Regions from separate parts of the Chromobacterium vaccinii genome, predicted to be linked through region 1. Evidence: riboswitches for the same ligand, from Rfam matches in the RefSeq annotation. Region 1 holds a riboswitch; the other holds the start of a gene.

The links. Region 1 has a riboswitch for glycine ahead of BKX93_RS00285 (trimeric intracellular cation channel family protein). Riboswitches for the same ligand answer to the same signal wherever they lie in the genome.
Region 2: linked by a shared signal. The riboswitch ahead of gcvT (glycine cleavage system aminomethyltransferase GcvT) and the one ahead of BKX93_RS00285 (trimeric intracellular cation channel family protein) in region 1 are both predicted to bind glycine.

The regions. Positions count from the first base shown of each region.
Region 1 covers NZ_CP017707.1:64,107-72,662, forward strand. The annotation lists gene BKX93_RS00270 (formylglycine-generating enzyme family protein) at 1-258, shown strand, start outside; gene BKX93_RS00275 (SCO family protein) at 255-830, shown strand; gene BKX93_RS00280 (TIGR02117 family protein) at 840-1,532, opposite strand; gene BKX93_RS00285 (trimeric intracellular cation channel family protein) at 1,723-2,337, opposite strand; glycine riboswitch at 2,489-2,586, opposite strand; glycine riboswitch at 2,591-2,676, opposite strand; gene BKX93_RS00290 (DUF3141 domain-containing protein) at 2,742-5,285, opposite strand; gene BKX93_RS00295 (GNAT family N-acetyltransferase) at 5,469-6,020, opposite strand; gene BKX93_RS00300 (LysR substrate-binding domain-containing protein) at 6,064-7,005, opposite strand; gene BKX93_RS00305 (FMN-dependent NADH-azoreductase) at 7,113-7,721, shown strand; gene BKX93_RS00310 (substrate-binding periplasmic protein) at 7,777-8,556, opposite strand, start outside.
Region 2 covers NZ_CP017707.1:1,717,277-1,725,832, reverse strand. The annotation lists gene BKX93_RS25940 (methyl-accepting chemotaxis protein) at 1-321, shown strand, start outside; gene BKX93_RS07930 (CheR family methyltransferase) at 390-1,244, shown strand; gene BKX93_RS07925 (protein-glutamate methylesterase/protein-glutamine glutaminase) at 1,241-2,317, shown strand; gene cheD (chemoreceptor glutamine deamidase CheD) at 2,314-2,925, shown strand; gene fdxA (ferredoxin FdxA) at 2,994-3,317, opposite strand; gene gluQRS (tRNA glutamyl-Q(34) synthetase GluQRS) at 3,424-4,308, shown strand; gene BKX93_RS07905 (amino acid permease) at 4,639-5,922, shown strand; glycine riboswitch at 6,095-6,185, shown strand; glycine riboswitch at 6,200-6,298, shown strand; gene gcvT (glycine cleavage system aminomethyltransferase GcvT) at 6,340-7,428, shown strand; gene gcvH (glycine cleavage system protein GcvH) at 7,493-7,879, shown strand; gene gcvP (aminomethyl-transferring glycine dehydrogenase) at 7,972-8,556, shown strand, end outside.

The sequences.
Region 1 (8,556 bases):
TGGGGCGTCAGCGACTTGCATGGCTCCATCTACGAGTGGGTGGAGGATTTCAACGGCCTGTTCGTCACCAGCGACAGCCGCTCCCAGGGGGAGCAGCGCACACTGGCCACCTGCGGCGCGGCGGCCTTGTCGCTGGGCGACCGGGAAAACTACGCGATCCTGATGCGCATCGCGATGCTGGCGGCGCTGAACGCCGCCGACACCGTGGGCACGGTGGGCTTTCGCTGCGCCAGGGATGAACCGGAGGAAAAGTCATGAGGGGATGGAAAAGCGGCCTGGCCGCATGTTTGCTGGCGCTGGCGTCGAGCGGGGCCTGGGCGGGGAATGATCTGCCGGGCGACTCGCTGTACCGGCTGGACGCGCCGCTGACCACGCAGCGCGGCGATGCGCTGCAGTTCTCGGATCTGTCCGGCAAGCCGGCGCTGATCACCATGTTCTACGGCGATTGCAAACTGGCTTGTCCGATCGTGATGGGGGGCGTGAAATCCATCATCGCCGCGCTGCCGGCCCGGGAGCGGGATCGGGCGACGGTGCTGATGGTGAGCCTGAATCCGGGGGGCGACACGCCGGCAAGCCTGGCGCACCTCGCCGGCGAGCATGGGATCCCGGCGCGGAACTGGCTATTGGCGGTGGGTAAGTCCGACGAAGACACCCGCGGCGTGGCGGCCGCGCTGGGCATACGCTATCGGCGGCTGGATAGCGGCGAGATCAACCACTCCACCCGCATCGTGGTGACGGACCGGCAGGGCCGGATCGCCGCTTCCACCGAGGATATCGGCCCCAAGCCTGATTCGGCGGTGGTCAAGGCCTTGCGCGCGCTGCTCAAGTAAGAGAGGCGATCACTTTTCCAGTTGCCAGAACAGCGGCTGGACAAAAGGGGACCACAGCGCGGTGCGCACGCCGGCCTCGGCCAGCGCGTCGCGCGTCCATTGGTTGCAGGTGACGATGGGGTTGTAGCGGCCATGGGCGGCGTAGAAGGCGTCGTTGTCGCCGTAATGGTGTCCGGTTTCCTGCAAGGTCCGGCCGTGGGCGTCGAGCGGCGCGCTTTGGCGGATGAAGTCCGCCAGCCGGCGGTATTGTTCCGGGCTGATCAGGATGCGCCGGGTGTCCTTCCCCTCCTTGGGCTGGGGCAGGTATTCCACGTGCAGCACGCTTTGGTCGAACGCCAGCGCGGCCAATGCCTTGCCGGCGCTAAGGTCTTCCCAGTTTTGTATGGTCAGGAAGAATACCTTGCTGCCCCAGCCGATGGAGATGTAGGGCGAGCGCGCGTACAGGTCTGGGCGGCGGATGTGTTCCGGAGGAAAGGCGGCGGTCCAGTCCTGCGCATCGGTCTTGACCGGCATGATCACGCTGGTGTGCACGCCGTTGCTGTCCAGGTAGATGGGTATGCCGTTCGCGGGCGGAGCCCAGCCGCGGTTGCTGGGCAGCAGTCCCAGCGCCAGCGCGGCGAGCAGATAGCAGATCAAGAGCGCGGGGATGGCCAGCGGCAGGCGCAGGATAAGGCGGCGAAAGGCGGGACCGGAAATGTGCATGGTGATGTCGGCTGGTCAGCGGCGGGATATCAGGGGCCTATTATTTACATTGGGTGGCTGGCGTGTGTCAAATATCCATTGTCATTTGCGCGCGGGGCGCAGGGCACGCCGGGTCTGGAGCTTGCGGCGGCGCGGCGCGGGTGCCCGGAATGCGAAACACCCCGCCAGGGCGGGGTGTTTGTCTTGGGGATCAGTGGTGGTCGTGCCTGTAGGCGAACACCGGCAGCTGCCATTCGCGCCACAGCGCGACCAGGCGCAGCGCCAGGCCGAAGGCGAAGCTGGCGATCACGTTCCAGTCGTGGGGCATGGCCAGATGGTTGAGGCCCAGGTACAGGATGGCCACCAGTAGCGACACGCTGGCGTACAGCTCGCGGCGGAACACGATGGGCACGCGGTTGCATAGCACGTCGCGCAGGATGCCGCCGGCGATGCCGGTGATCATCCCTGCCATCACGATGATGACCGGGTGGTAGCCCATGCCCAGCGCCACGTCGCAGCCTATGATGGTGAACGCCACCAGGCCCAGCGCGTCCAGGATCAGGAACAGGCGGTTCAGATGGCGCATGTAGCGGGCGACCAGGACCGCGGCCAGGCCGCCGGCCACCACCAGCAGCACGTATTCCGGATGCTGGGTCCAGCCTATCGGATAGCGGCCCAGCACGATGTCGCGCACGGTGCCGCCGCCCAGCGCGGTGAGGAAGGCGATGACGGCTACGCCGAAAATGTCCATGTGGCGGCGGCCGGCCGCCAGCGCGCCGGTCATCGCTTCCGCGGTGATGGCGATCAGGTAGATCAGGGTCAGCATGATGAAATCTTATGGGGGTGGAACGATGGAACGCCAGCCGGAGCGATGGCGCGCGGATGGCGGAAAACGGAAATGAGGCGCGAAAGGCTCGCGCCGAGGCATGGATGAGCGGACAAGGCAAACTCCTGGACGGTTTCCGGGTTGGGTAACAGCCTCTCCCCTTGTCCTTTTACCTGAGAGTTGCGCGGCCTTTGGCCGCTTGCCCCTTCGGTGGGCCGCGCGCGGCGGCCTCTCTCCAATCGGCTTGAATCTATACTGCGCTGCGGTACGTTTGCCTGAGCGATTATGGGAGCTTGCGTCTTCGGCGGGGGCATTGCCCCTCTCTCCCGCAGAACCGGAATATTAGCTTTCGCTATTGCAATAGTCAATGCGGGAACCGAGTCGCCCCGGTTCCCGCGCATGGCTTACGCCTTGCCTCGCTTGCCGGGCGCGGAAGCGGCCGGAGACGCGCCTGGCGCCTGGCCGTTGGCCTTGCCAGTAGGCTTTCCCGCAGCGCTTGTCCGCGCGGCAGGCTTGGCTATCGGCTTGCTTTGGTCCGGCGTTGGCTTCGGCGCCGCGGGCTTGGCGGTTTTTCCAAGCGTTTTGGCTGCCGGCGAGGGCTTCGCTGTGGCCGGTTTGCTTGCTGCCGGTTTGACGGTTTTCGCCGATGGCTTGGCAACTGGCACGGGTTTCGCCGGGGCGGGTTTGCTTGTCGCTGCCTTCGCAGAAACGGCTGTGCCGGCGACGGGTTTGGCCGCGGAGGGATAAACGGCGGGGGCGGTCTCGGCAAGGACCGGCGAATCGGCCGCAGTCTCCGCTTCAGTCCTCTTTGAGGAAGAGGCGGCGCGGAGCGCGGCGGCGGCGTCGAGTTCCAGCGTCTTGGCCGCCAGGTCCAGCCGCTCCTGGTGCTCGGCCGGGATGGGACCGTTCAGCGCCAGCAGATCGCGGGCCAACAGCCAGGCTTGATGGCGGCGGCGGGCATCCGGCAGCAGCAGGGGCAGGCCGCGCAGCGCGCGCGGCGCGTCCAGCCGCACCAGCGCCACCTGGTGGCGGACGATGTCCTTCAATTGCATCAGCGTCAGCGGGTATTCGTGGCGCACGTCGCGCATCACCCGGCGGATGGCGTTGAAGGGCCGTTCGTCCACCACGCCTATGCCGATGCTGACGTAGAGCAGCAGCCGCACGAAGCCGTCTGCCAGCGTGCCTTGCTCGAAGCTGGGGTCCAGCGCTTCGCGCTTCAGGCGGGCCAGTTCGCGGCTTTCCCAGGTCAGCGCCTGGCTGCGCGGCTCGCCGGCCGGCGCGACGCCGACCAGGGTGGCCAGCTGCGGCGATTCGTAGATCGCGCGGAACAGCTGCTCCTGCGCGGCGTCGCGCAGATCGCGGTAATGGTCGAGCGACTGGACGATGAAGCCGGACACCTGTTCCTGCCACAGCCACAGCGGATTGTCGGCCGCTAACGGCCGGCGCTGCGCGCGCACCTTGTCGGCCAGGTCCGGCAGCCACCACAGCCACGGGTTTTTCGGCGAGACCAGCGTCCGTTCCAGCCGGGCCGGGTGCAGCTCGCGCAGCAGGCGGGCGCCAGCCTCGTTGCTGGCGGCGCGCAGCGTAGGCGAGACGTAGCGGTCGTACAGGCCCTGGTTGATCTCGGATACCCGCTTCACCACTTCGAAAGCGCGCTCGTCGTCGCGGCCGTCGTCCAGCGCCAGGATGTCGGATACGTCGCGGGCCTCGAAACGGATGATGTAGCGGCCCTCGATGTACTCCTGGCCCGGCGCGTCCGGCGCGATGTCCTCGATGACGGCCTCGTACAGCCCGGGGGCCAGCACGTCGATCAGGTCCAGCGCGCTGGCGAATTCGCTGTGTTCCTTGTTGGCGACGCCGGCGGACACGAAGATGCCGAGGTGGCCCACCTTGTTGTGCAGGCAGTAGACGATGGTCTGTTCGTTGTTGCGGATGTCCTCGGCGTTGTCGTAGAGATCGGCGATCCAGTTCAGCGCCTGTTGCGGCGGGGTGATGTTGTCGCCCCAGGACGAGAACACCATGATGGGCGAGCGGATGTTGCGCATGTCCACCCGGGCCTTGCCGTCATGGCTGGTGATCTTGCCGTGGACCAGCTCGTTGCCGACGAACAGCTTCTGGGTGATCCACTCCATTTCCGCCTTGTTCAGCAGGTAATGGCCGCCCCACCAGCGCTCGAAGTCCAGATAGCGCTGCGGCTCGGTGTCGATCTTGGCGTACAGGTTGTAGGACTTTTTCCACAGGGTGTTGGCCGGATCCAGCTTCTCGAAGTTCTCGACCAGGTGGGCGCCGTCGAAATGGCCATTGCCCAGATCGCCGGCCAGCGACGCGGTCCAGGTGCCGCCGTTCAGGCCGCCGGCATAGCGCATCGGATTCTTGCCGCGCACGCCGGCCCAGTACGACAGCGGCGAGCCGGCCAGCAGGATGGGGCCGACCAGCTCCGGCGCCACCGACGCCAGCATCGCCAACGCCCAGCCGCCCTGGCAGTTGCCGATCACGAAGGGCTTGCCGTCGCTGTCCGGGTGCAGCTCGTTGACGCGCTTGAGGAAGTGTCCTTCGGCCTTGGCCACGCTTTCTATGGTCTGGCCCGGCACCGGCTGGGGGAAGAACATCACGAAATAGCAGGGATGGCCCTGTTGCAGCGCGATGCCGATCTCGCTGTCCATCTTGAAGCCGCCGATGCCCGGCCCATGGCCGGCGCGGGGGTCGATGACGACGAAGGGGCGTTTGGCGGGATCGGTGGGCGGGCAGTTAGACGGCGGCTGGATCGCCGCCAGCGCGTAGTTGGCCGGATCGGGCAGCTCGCGGGCGTCCATGATGATGCGGTAGTCGAAAACCAGCACCGGCGGTTTGCCGCTTTCGCAGTGCTCCAGGTAGGCTTCGCCGCGGCGGTACAGCGTGTCCCAATACAGGATTCCGCGCTGGCAGGCGTCCAGCCAGTAATCAAACAACGGTTGAGGGAACGGGAACTTCCCGCCTTGAACTGCAGCAGTTGACCACATTGCAACCCCTTGTTCTTGAACGGTAGGAAAAGACGCGACGGCTCATCGCGAGCCATGGCCGTCACTGTACTCGTTATCTGCTGCGATGCAATAAATGCGAATGGTCTGGCGCCGATATGTGGCGCGCAGCCATCAATTTGTTGCAGCGCAAACAGAGGTTCGAGTCGCGGCGGCCGCTTCCAGTTCCTTTTCCAGTTCCTTGACCATCACCACGCTGGCGTAGGCTTTGTCCGGCCATTGCAGCGGCGCCTCGACGCGGTAGCCGCGCTTGCCGTAGCGTTCCACCAGATGGGAGGCGGGCTGGGCGGTGTCCAGGCGGATGCGAAGATAGCACTGGCTGCGGGCCCAGGCCTCTGCGGCATCCATCAGCTGCGAACCTAGACCGCAGCCTTGCCAGGCGGGATCGACGCCGAACTGCATCAGCACCGCTCCGTCCGGCTGGCGGAATTGCGGGCAGGGCGAGGCCGGTTGCGGATGATGCACCGTGATGGTGCCGGCCAGCTCATTCCCGCGCCATGCCAGCAGGCAGTGGCCGCTGGCGATGCGACGGCGGGTCACGGCCACGCTTTGGTCCACCGCGGTGTAGTGCAGGCCCATCGCGGCCAGTTGGGCGTAGGCGCGGTGCAGCAGCTCGGTCAGTTGTTCCAGGGAGTCGGTTTCGGCCAGCGGGCGCAGCGTGAACATGTCTTCAACTATCGGGTGCGGGAAACCGGGGGTGAAGCAATTGTCATGCCGGGCGGATGTCCGCGCGCTGCCAGTCGCCGGCCATTTCCTCGCTGATCAGCTGTTCCGAGACGAAGTCGATGAAGGCGCGCACCGCAGGCGACAGTCCGCGGCGGGTGGGGAAGGCGGCGTGCAGGATGCCCCAGGGAAAGTCGTACTGCGGCAGGATGTGCCGCAGCCGTCCGTCCGCCAGCGCCTGGTGGCAAACGTTGGCGGGCAGCGCGGCGACGCCGATGCCGGCGATGGCGGCTTCCAGCAGCACGATCATGTCGTCGGTCATCAGTCTGGGCGCGTCCAGGTGGATGGTGTAGCTCTGGCCGACATTGTCCAGCAGCACCCATTGGCCGCGGCCGTCTGGCCGGCTCATGGCCAGCGCGGGCAGGGAGGCCAGCCGTTCCGGCGTTTTCGGCTCGCCGTGGCTTTCCAGGAAGGCCGGGCTGGCCACCAGGATCACCCGGCTTCTGCCCAGCCGGCGCACCACCAGGCTGGCGCTGTCCTCAATCACGTTGCGCACCCGGATCGCCACGTCCACGCCTTCTTCTATCAGGTCGACGCGGCGGTTGGTTGCGTCGAGGATCACCCGCACCTGCGGGTGGAGCGCCAGAAAGCGCGGCAATACTGCGCTGAGCATGGTCTTGGACAGCAGCTCCGGGCAACTGACGCGGATCAGGCCGCGCGGCTCGGCGCTGCTGTGCAGCACCGCCTCGTCGGCGGCCTCGGCCTCGGCCAGCATCGCCTGGCAGTGCTGGTAGTACTGGCCGCCGATCTCGGTCAGCGACAGCCGGCGCGTGGTCCGCTGCAGCAGGCGCACGCCCAGCCTCGTTTCCAGCTCGGCCACGCGGCGGGACAGTTTGGACTTGGGAATGCCCAGCGCGCGTCCGGCGGCCATGAAGCCGCCGTGCTCGACGACTTTGGCGAAGTACAGGAGATCGTTCAGGTCCTGCATGATTGTCTCACTGATGGAACAATGTTTCCGATTTTAACAGTCTAGTCCTGATTGTTCTGGATATCTATCATCCACTCATCGCAATCGAACCCCGAAGGATCCAGACCATGAAACTGCTTCACCTCGACTCCAGCATCTTGGCAGACAACTCCGTCACCCGCGAACTGTCCGCCGTCGTCGCCAACACCCTGCGCCAGCGCCACGCCAACGTGGAAACCAGCTACCGCGACCTGGCCGCCAACCCGATCGCCCACCTGTCCGGCGAAATCGTCGGCGCGCGCTTCGCGCCGGAATCCGATTGGACCGCGACCCAGCGCAGCGAGGCCGCGCTGAGCGACCAGCTGATCGAGGAATTTCTGGCTGCGGACGTGCTGGTCATCGGCGCCCCGATGTACAACTTCTCCATCCCGACGCAGCTGAGAAGCTGGATCGACCGCGTGTTCGCCGCCGGCCGCACCTTCAAGTACACCGAAACCGGCCCGGTGGGCCTGGTGAAGGACAAGAAAGTGGTGCTGGTGTCCGCCCGCGGCGGCGTGCACAGCGGCGAGCAGGGCAGCCTGATGGATTTCCAGGAAGACTATCTGGTGAAAGTGCTGGGCTTCCTGGGCGTCAGCGATGTGGAAATCATCCGCGCCGAAGCAGTCAACATGGGGCCGGACAAGCGCGCCACCTCCATTCACATGGCCAAGGAGGCCATCGCCAAGCTGGCGCTGTAATACCGGCTGGCCATGAAAAAGCCCGGCTTTCGAGCCGGGCTTTTTTGCGTCCATGTCATTCCAGCGGCAGCTTCAGCACTTGATCCGCGCTGGCTTCGCTCAAGTAGCGGCGCAGGATCGCGCGCAAGGTGCCGTCGCGGTACATCTTGCGCAGCTCCTGATGCCAGAGCTCGGCGGCGGCCGGCGTGAAACGCGCCTTGCTCAGCGCGATGGAGCCGGAGATGGTGTCGGCGTCGGGGAAGAAGTCGCGCGCGTTGATCAGTTGTTCGGCGCGGTGGGCGCGAAACCATGGATCGTAGCTGATGGGGTGTGCGAGAACGACATCCACCAAACCGTTGATCAGCATGCGATACAGGTCGTCTTCGCTTTCCGCGATCACCAGCTTGTGTTGCTGGGCGAGGTCGTTCAGCAGCCGATCCTGGGCGGGGCTGTGGCGATAGCCGCGTATCACTCCCCAGCGCAGGGAGGAGGACTTGAGCAGGTCGTCCAGCGAATCGGCCCGGCTGGCGCGCGGCAGCAGCACCATGTTCTTGCTGTGGTTGTAGGGATACAGCCACAGATAGCGCTGGCGTTCCGGCGTGATCAAGGTGGAGGAGCCGATATCGGCCAGTCCGATTTCCAGTTGCTTGAGCGCGCGGATGCGCGGGTAGTCCGTCTCCGTGCGGATCGGGCAATCAAGCCGCCGAGCCAGCTCGCGCACCAGGTCGACATCGTAGCCCTTTCCCTGGTGGTAGGCGACGCCGAAGTCGTAGTAGGCGATGGCCAGCGGGCCCTGCGGACAAGCGGGGTTGCCGGCCTGCGCGGCCAGGGACAGGAGGAGCGGAGTCAGCCAGCC
Region 2 (8,556 bases), 1.7 Mb from region 1:
CAGATGGACGAGAACACCCAGAAAAACGCGGCGCTGGTCGAGCAGGCGGCGGCGGCGGCGGAGTCGCTGGAGGAGCAGGCCCGTTATCTGTCCGGCGCGGTGGCGGTGTTCAAGCTGGAAGACAAGCCATTGCCCGGCAGGTCGCCTGCCGCGGCCAGGCCGGCTTCGCGCCCGGCGGGCGGGGCCCTGCCGCAGATTGGCTTGGCCGGCGCGCTGGAGCGCAAGGCAAGCCAGCATTCCGGCCACTACCAGATCAAGCCCAAGGCGATTGAGCCCATCCAGCCGCAAAAAGACGGCGAAGACGGCTGGGAGGAGTTCTGAGGACTTGAAGACTGGCTGAATATGGGATGCGCAGCCGCCGGAATGGCGACTGCGCGGGGGGACGCGGCATGGCCGACGAAACGGAACTCAAGTTCACCCGCAACGACTTCAAGCGGGTTCGCGAGATGATCTATCAGCGGGTAGGCATTTCGCTCAGCGATTCCAAAACCCATATGGCGTACGCCCGGCTGTCCAAGCGGGTGCGCTCGCGCGGGCTGCGCAGCTTTTCCGACTACCTGGACTTGCTGCAGCACGGTGAGGAAAGCGACGAGTGGCAAGGCTTCATCAATGCGCTGACCACCAATCTGACCTCGTTCTTCCGCGAGTCCCATCATTTCGATATTTTGCGCGAGCACGCTAGAGCGCGCCGGAGAGCAGGAGAAACGTTTCGGGTATGGAGCGCGGCGTCGTCCACCGGGGAGGAGCCGTACTCGATCGCCATCACCTTGCTCGAGCTGTGGCGAGAGGCCGGCGGCGGGGCCTTTCAGCTGCTGGCGTCCGATATCGATACCAATGTGTTGCAGCAGGCGGCGCATGGCGTCTATGCCAGAGAGCGGGCCGAGAAGGTGTCCGGCGCCCAGCTCCAGCGATATTTCGACAAGGGCGTGGGCCGCAACGAAGGCATGATTAGGCTCAAGCGGCAGGTGAGGGAGGCGGTGTCCTTCTTCCAGTTCAACCTGGTGGCGCCAAGCTGGCCGGACATCGGCCGCTTCGACGCGATCTTCTGCCGCAATGTGATGATCTATTTCGACAAGCCCACCCAGGTCGGCATCCTGAACCGGATGGCCGCCTGTCTGCGGCCGGATGGTTTGCTGATGCTCGGGCATTCGGAAAACATCACGCACCTGACCGACGCCTACGCCGGCTGCGGCAGAACCACCTATCGGCTGGCGCACCCTGGCGCAGGGGAGGAGGGCGGATGAGCGCGGCGGGCAGGAGGATACGGGTGGTGGTGGTGGACGATTCGGCGCTGGTGCGCAGTCTGCTGACCGCCATCGTCAACGAGGCGCCGGACATGGAGGTGGTGGCGACGGCGGCCGACCCCATCATCGCCCGGGAGAAAATACGGGAAACCAATCCCGACGTGGTGACGCTGGATGTGGAAATGCCGAGGATGGACGGGCTGGAGTTCCTGCGCCGCCTGATGCGGCTGAGGCCGACGCCGGTGCTGATGATCTCGTCCTTTACCGACGCGGGATCGGAAACCACGCTCGCGGCGCTTGAGATCGGCGCCGTCGACTTCATCCATAAACCGGCCAACGACATCGCGCGGCATATGCAGGAATACGCGGAGGATATACGGGAAAAGCTCAGAGGCGCAGCCGAGGCCAGATTGCGGCAGCCGCGGCGTTTCCGCCAGCCGCTGTCGTCCCGGCCGCTGGCCGTCGCCGCGCAGCTGAGAAAGGACGTGCTGGTATTCGTCGGCGCCTCCACCGGCGGCACGGAGGCGATCAAGGACTTTCTGATGGGCATGCCGGCTGATGGACCGCCCATTTTGATCGTTCAGCATATGCCCGAGCACTTTACTTTCACTTTCGCGATGCGGCTGGACCGGCTGTGCCCGATACGGGTTAAGGAGGCGGAGGATGGAGAAGCGGTGAAGCCGGGGGTCGCCTACATCGCTCCTGGCCATTCCCATATGCGGGTGGCGCCGGCCGCTGGAGGCGGCTATCGGATCGCGCTGGATCAGGGGGAGAAAGTCAACCGCCATCGCCCGGCGGTAGACCCTCTGTTCGATTCCGCCGCCCGCGTCCTGGGCAAGAGCGCGATCGGCGTGATCCTCACCGGCATGGGCAAGGATGGGGCGGAAGGCTTGTTGCGGATGCGCCATGCCGGGGCCATCACCTTCGGCCAGGACGAGGCCAGCTGCGTGGTGTACGGCATGCCGCGGGAGGCGTTCAAAATCGGCGCGGTGATGCATGTCCTGCCATTGAGCAAACTGGCGGAAACGGTGGTTTGCTGCCTGCAGGGCCAAGCCGAAAGGGCGATTACATGAGTCATGCCGATGCGATGAACAGCAACAGCCATCAGTACTACGACAAGCACTTCCAGATCATGGCGGTCAAGGTGTTTCCCGGCGAGTTCCACGCCACCAACCAGCCCAGGCTCCTGATGACGCTGCTGGGCTCCTGCGTGTCGGTATGCCTGAGCGACCGCATTTCCGGCGTGGCCGGCATGAATCACTTCCTGTTGCCCGAGGGCTCGCTGGACCTGGGGTCAGGCGCGTCCGCCGCCCGGTTCGGCGTCAACGCGATGGAGTTGCTGATCACCGACATGCAGAAGCTGGGCGCGATGCGCAACCGGCTGGAGGCCAAGATCTTCGGAGCTGGCAATGTGCTGGATGGCATGACGGTAGTCCGGGTGGGGGAGCGCAACAGCAATTTCATCCGCAGCTATCTAGCCAACGAGCAGATTCCCGTTCTGGCCGAGGATTTGCTGGGCGAGTGCGCGCGCAAGGTGTATTTCTTCACGGAGACGGGCAAGGTGCTGATCAAGAAGCTGAAGCGCACCAGCACGGCGATCAAGCAAGAGCAACCGTACCGCGGCCGCATCGTGGATCAGAACGAGGGCGCCAGGACCGGCGATATCGATTTGTTCATCTGAACCGGCGAACAGGCCCGTAATGAACAAGGCGGCCGGAAGGCCGCCTCTGGTTTTGACCGGGAAGCTGGCTAGCGCTCCAGGTGGGGCAGCTTGTCCTTCACGTCGGCCCAGTCCGCGTGGTCGGGCAGCGGATCGATGCGCTCGACGATGCTCGGCCAGTTCTTGGCCAGTTCCGCGTTGAGCGCGATGAACCCTTCCTGGCCCTTGGGCACGTCGTCCTCCGCGTAAATGGCATTGACGGGACATTCGGGCACGCACAGCGAGCAGTCTATGCATTCGTCCGGGTCTATCGCCAGGAAGTTGGGACCTTCGCGGAAGCAGTCGACCGGGCAGACTTCCACGCAGTCGGTGTATTTGCATTTGATACAGGCATCGGTTACAACGTACGTCATTCGCGTACCCTCAGTTTAAGACTGGATCGTGATTCGGGATAATCGTTATTTTAGCGATAAATTTCCTTTCTGACGCTCCGGCAAATCCCTCATGATGTCCAATGTAATCTATCGGGGCCGTTTCGCCCCCAGTCCAACAGGCCTGCTGCACGCGGGCTCGCTCAGCACCGCCGTCGGCAGCTACCTGGAAGCGCGCAGCCGCGGCGGCCAGTGGCTGCTGCGCATGGAGGACCTGGATCCGCCGCGCGAGGTGCCGGGCGCGGCCGACGACATCCTGCGCACGCTGGAAGCTTTCGGCTTTGAATGGGACAGGGAGGTGGTCTACCAGAGCCGCCGTCATGATTTGTACCGGGCCGCGCTGGAGCAGTTGGCCGCCTCCGGCCATGCCTACGCCTGCTGCTGCACCCGCAAGGAGATCGCCGCGCACGCCCGGCGCGGCTTGGATGGCTACGTTTATCCGGGCACCTGCCGGCAGGGCTGTCCCGATGGCCGCGCGGGCCGGGCCTGGCGCTTGGCCGTAGCCGAGGGGGAGCGGGGGGTGGAGGACAGGCTGCAGGGCGGGTACCGGCAGGACTTGGCGCGCGACATCGGCGACTTCGTGCTGCTGCGCGCCGACGGCTTCTGGGCTTATCAGCTCGCGGTGGTGGTGGACGATGCCGATCAGGGCGTCACCGACATCGTCCGCGGCGCCGATCTGCTGGTGTCCACACCGCGCCAGCTGGCGGTTTACGACGCGCTTGGCCGGCCCGCGCCCGGTTATTGCCACCTGCCGGTGCTGACCAACGCAGCCGGCGAGAAATTGTCCAAGCAGACGCTGGCGCCGGCGATATCGGCCCGCGACGCCGCGCGGCAGCTGAGCGCGGCGCTTGAGCTGCTGGGCCATTGCCCGCCGGCGGGTTGCGAGAGCCTGGACGAGCTGTGGCGCTGGGCGGTGGCGAATTGGTCATTGAGCCGCGTGCCGGCCGGTCCCTTGCAACTCCCTCATTTCTGACGACTTTTCATTTGAATGGCATAAGCATCTGTCTGCTAACGGTTTTTGTTGAAAAAATCGTCAATGCGACATGTTTTTACGTCAAAACTGTGTTTTAATGCGCCCTTTTTTTGGCGCGGCGGCAGGCCGCACCCGGCTGCGGCGCAGCCGAGCGTTCCAGCTTCGGCTATCTTGAAGCCATGGCCATAGGCCTGCCGATGCGGTTTTGACCTTTTCCGCATGTCTGACGCCGGGTGTGACTACCCCGGCGCGCGATGCTTTCGTTCCCACGGAGAGTCAGGTTTGAACGAAAACAGTTCCACTCAAAAGAAGGGCTCGCTCGGAGTCTGGATGTGCACCGCCCTGGTGGTGGGCAATATGATAGGCTCCGGCGTTTTCCTGCTGCCGGCCTCGTTGGCGCCGTTCGGCGGCGTGTCGATGTTGGGCTGGCTGCTGACCTCCTGCGGCGCCATCTGCCTGGCGCTGGTGTTCGCCCGCCTGTCCGCCATCCTGCCGCGCGAAGGCGGGCCGTACGCCTACATCCACGCGGGCTTCGGCGATTTCGCCGGCTTCTGGATCGCCTGGGGCTACTGGATCGCGCTATGGGCCGGCAACGCCGCGCTGGCGGTGGCGGCCACCAGCTATATGCAGGTGTTTTTCCCAGCATTGGGGCACAACGAGCCGCTGGCCGGCGCGGTCGCCATCGGCCTGATCTGGATCGTCACCTGGATCAACAGCCGCGGCGCGCGCAGCTCCGGCGTTGTGGCGGTGGTGACCACGCTGCTGAAGCTGCTGCCGCTGGCTGCGGTTACCTTCATCGGTTTCTTCCATTTCCAGCCGGATAATCTCGCATTCAACCCGCACAACAAGCCCTTGCTGTCCTCGTTGTCCGCCACCATGGCGCTGACATTGTGGGCCTTCCTCGGCCTGGAGTCGGCGTCGGTGCCGGCCGGCGACGTGGTGGAGCCGGAGAAGACCATTCCGCGCGCCACCGTGATCGGCACCCTGCTGGCCACCGTGCTCTACATCCTGTCCACGGTGTCGCTGATGGGCCTGATGCCGGCCGATGTGCTGGCCGCCTCGCAGGCGCCGTTCGCCGACGCGGCCAAGCTGATGTGGGGCGACTGGGGCTACTGGCTGGTGGGCTTCGGCGCAGTGGTGTCCTGCTTCGGCGCGCTCAACGGCTGGAGCCTGATGCAGGCGCACGTGCCGGCGGCCGCGGCCAAGGATGGCCTGTTTCCCCGCCGCTTCGACCAGCGCAACGCGGCAGGCGTGCCCATCTTCGGCCTGGTGCTGTCCAGCGCGCTGGTCACCATCCTGATGGCGATGAAGTACGCCGGCGGCGACAGCGGGGTGAAGATCTTCGAATTCATCATCCTGCTGGCCACCGCCACCACGCTGCTGCCGTATGCGTTCTGTTCGATGGCGCTGATCGCCATCATGCTGATGCGCGGCAAGGAGTTCGCGCCCAAGGATTACGTCGCCCCCGGCTTCTTCGCCGGCATCGGCTTCGTCTACTCGCTGTGGGCGCTGTACGGCTCCGGCGCCGACATTGTGATGTGGGGCATGCTGCTGTTGCTGATGGGCCTGCCCATCTATGTCTGGCAGTTGAAGGAGCGGTTTGCCGCAGATTGACCGGCGTGCCGATCAGTGAAAAAGCGCAGCGCGACAGCCTGCGCTTTTTCGTTTTCGAACCATTTTGATGTATGAAAATGAGCGGTTTTTTTCCTTGAAAAACATTTATTCAGACTGTTTGATATAGAAATAATATTGGCTTGCCAAGCCCCGGATATTGACACCATAATCGCCGGGTCATACAGGAGAGAGCGGCTTTTCGGCCGCCGCCGAAGGCGCAAGCGCACCCGCAATCGCTCAGGCAAAAGGACTGTATCATCGGGCCGGCGGCAGCCGGTTCGCGCAATCTGGAGAGCGGCGCCCGCGCGGCGTCCACCGAAGGGGCTAACGGCTTATCCGGCCGGAAAATCTCAGGTGCAGGGACAGAGGGGTGTGGTTGATAGAGGATATCCACACTTTGCTCGAAGGAACCGCGCCATGACGGCCCCGAAACGTACTCCGCTGTATCAAGCCCACCTCGCCGCCGGCGCCAAGATGGTCGATTTCGCCGGTTGGGAAATGCCCATCCATTACGGTTCCCAGCTGAAAGAGCACGAAATCGTCCGCACGGACGCCGGCATGTTCGACGTCTCCCACATGACGGTGGTCGACATCACCGGCTCCGACGCCAAAGCCTGGCTGCAAAAACTGATCGCCAACGACGTCTCCAAGCTCGGCTTCGAGGGCAAGGCCCTGTATTCCGGCATGCTGACCCCGGAAGGCACCGTCGTCGACGACCTGATCGTCTATCTCACTGCTTACGGCTACCGCATGGTGGTCAACGCCGGCACCACCGAGAAAGACCTGGCCTGGATGGAAAGCCAGAAGGCCGGCTTCGACGTGGCGCTCAAGGTGCGCCGCGATCTGGCGATGCTGGCGGTGCAGGGCCCCCAGGCCATAGACAAAGTCTGCGCTGTGAAGCCGGAACTGGCCGACGCCATCCGCGCGCTGAAAGTGTTCCAGGGCCTGCCGCAGGACGAATGGTTCTACGCCCGCACCGGCTACACCGGCGAAGACGGCCTGGAAATCATGGTTCCGGCCGACCAGGCCATCGCTTTCTTCAATCAACTGCAAGCCGCCGGCGTGTCGCCGATCGGCCTGGGCGCGCGCGACACGCTGCGCCTGGAGGCCGGCATGAATCTGTACGGCCACGATATGGATGAGACCGTGTCGCCGCTGGAAGCCGGCATGGGCTGGACCATCGCCTGGGAGCCGGCCGAGCGCAAGTTCAACGGCCGCGAGGCGCTGGAAGCGCAAAAAGCCGCCGGCGTGAAGATGAAGCAGGTGGGCCTGGTGCTGGAAGGCCGCGGCGTGTTGCGCGAGGGACTGAAGGTGGTGGTGGACGGCGTGGGCGAAGGCGTGATCACCAGCGGCACCTTCTCGCCGACGCTCAAGCACTCGATCGCCATCGCCCGCGTGCCGGCCGCCACCGGCGCCGGCGCCCAGGTGGACCTGCGCGGCACGCTGACCGATGTGCGCGTGGTGAAGATGCCCTTCGTGCGCAACGGCAAGAAAGTTTTCGAATAATCGGGCAGCGCCTCAAGGCGACTGCCGTCACCATTGATCTGATCTTAAGCTGGAGAACTTCAAGATGAGCAACATTCCCGCCGAACTGAAATACGTCGACAGCCACGAGTGGCTGCGCCTGGAAGCCGACGGTTACGTCACCGTGGGCATCACCGCGCACGCGCAGGAATTGCTGGGCGACATCGTCTTCGTCGAGCTGCCGAAAGCCGGCGCGAATCTGGCCAAGGATGAGCAGGCCGGCGTGGTGGAGTCGGTGAAGGCCGCTTCCGACGTCTACTGTCCGATCGCCGGCGAAGTGCTCGCCGTCAACGAGGAGCTGGAAGGCGAGCCGGAACTGGCCAACTCCGACCCGTACGGCGACGGCTGGTTCTTCAAGATCAAGCCGGCCAACGCCGCGGATCTGGACGGCCTGATGGACGCCGCCGCCTACGCCAAGGAAATCGGCGCCTGATAGCCTGACCGCCCCGCCGTCGCAAGACGCCGGGGCGTTGTTTTTCCCGGCGCGGCCTCGCGCAGGCCGCCGCAACGAAGGAAGTCCCAAGCATGCCGCTCTCCGAACTCTTCAATCGCCACGAATTCATCGCCCGCCACATTGGCCCGTCCGACGCCGAGCGCGCCGAGATGCTGGCCGCTGTCGGCGTGCCGTCCATCGACGCGCTGGTCGACCAGACCCTGCCTGCCGACATCCGCCTGAACCGCCGCCTGGATCTGCCCTCGCCGCAGCCGGAAGCCGAGGCGCTGGCCGCGCTGAAGGCGGTAGCGTCCAAGAACGTGGTCAACAAGTCCTTCATCGGCCTGGGCTACTACCCGGTGCTGACGCCCACCGTCATCCTGCGCAATGTGCTGGAAAACCCCGGCTGGTACACCGCATATACCCCGTACCAGGCCGAGATCGCCCAGGGCCGGCTGGAGGCGCTGCTGAACTTCCAGCAGATGGTGATAGACCTGACCGGCCTGGAAATGGCCAACGCTTCGCTGCTGGACGAGGCCACCGCCGCCGCCGAGGCGATGGCGATGGCCAAGCGCGTGTCCAAGTCCAAGTCCGCCAGCTTCTTCGTCGACAGCCGCGTGCTGCCGCAGACGCTGGACGTGATGAAGACCCGCGCCAAGTACTTCGGTTTCGAGCTG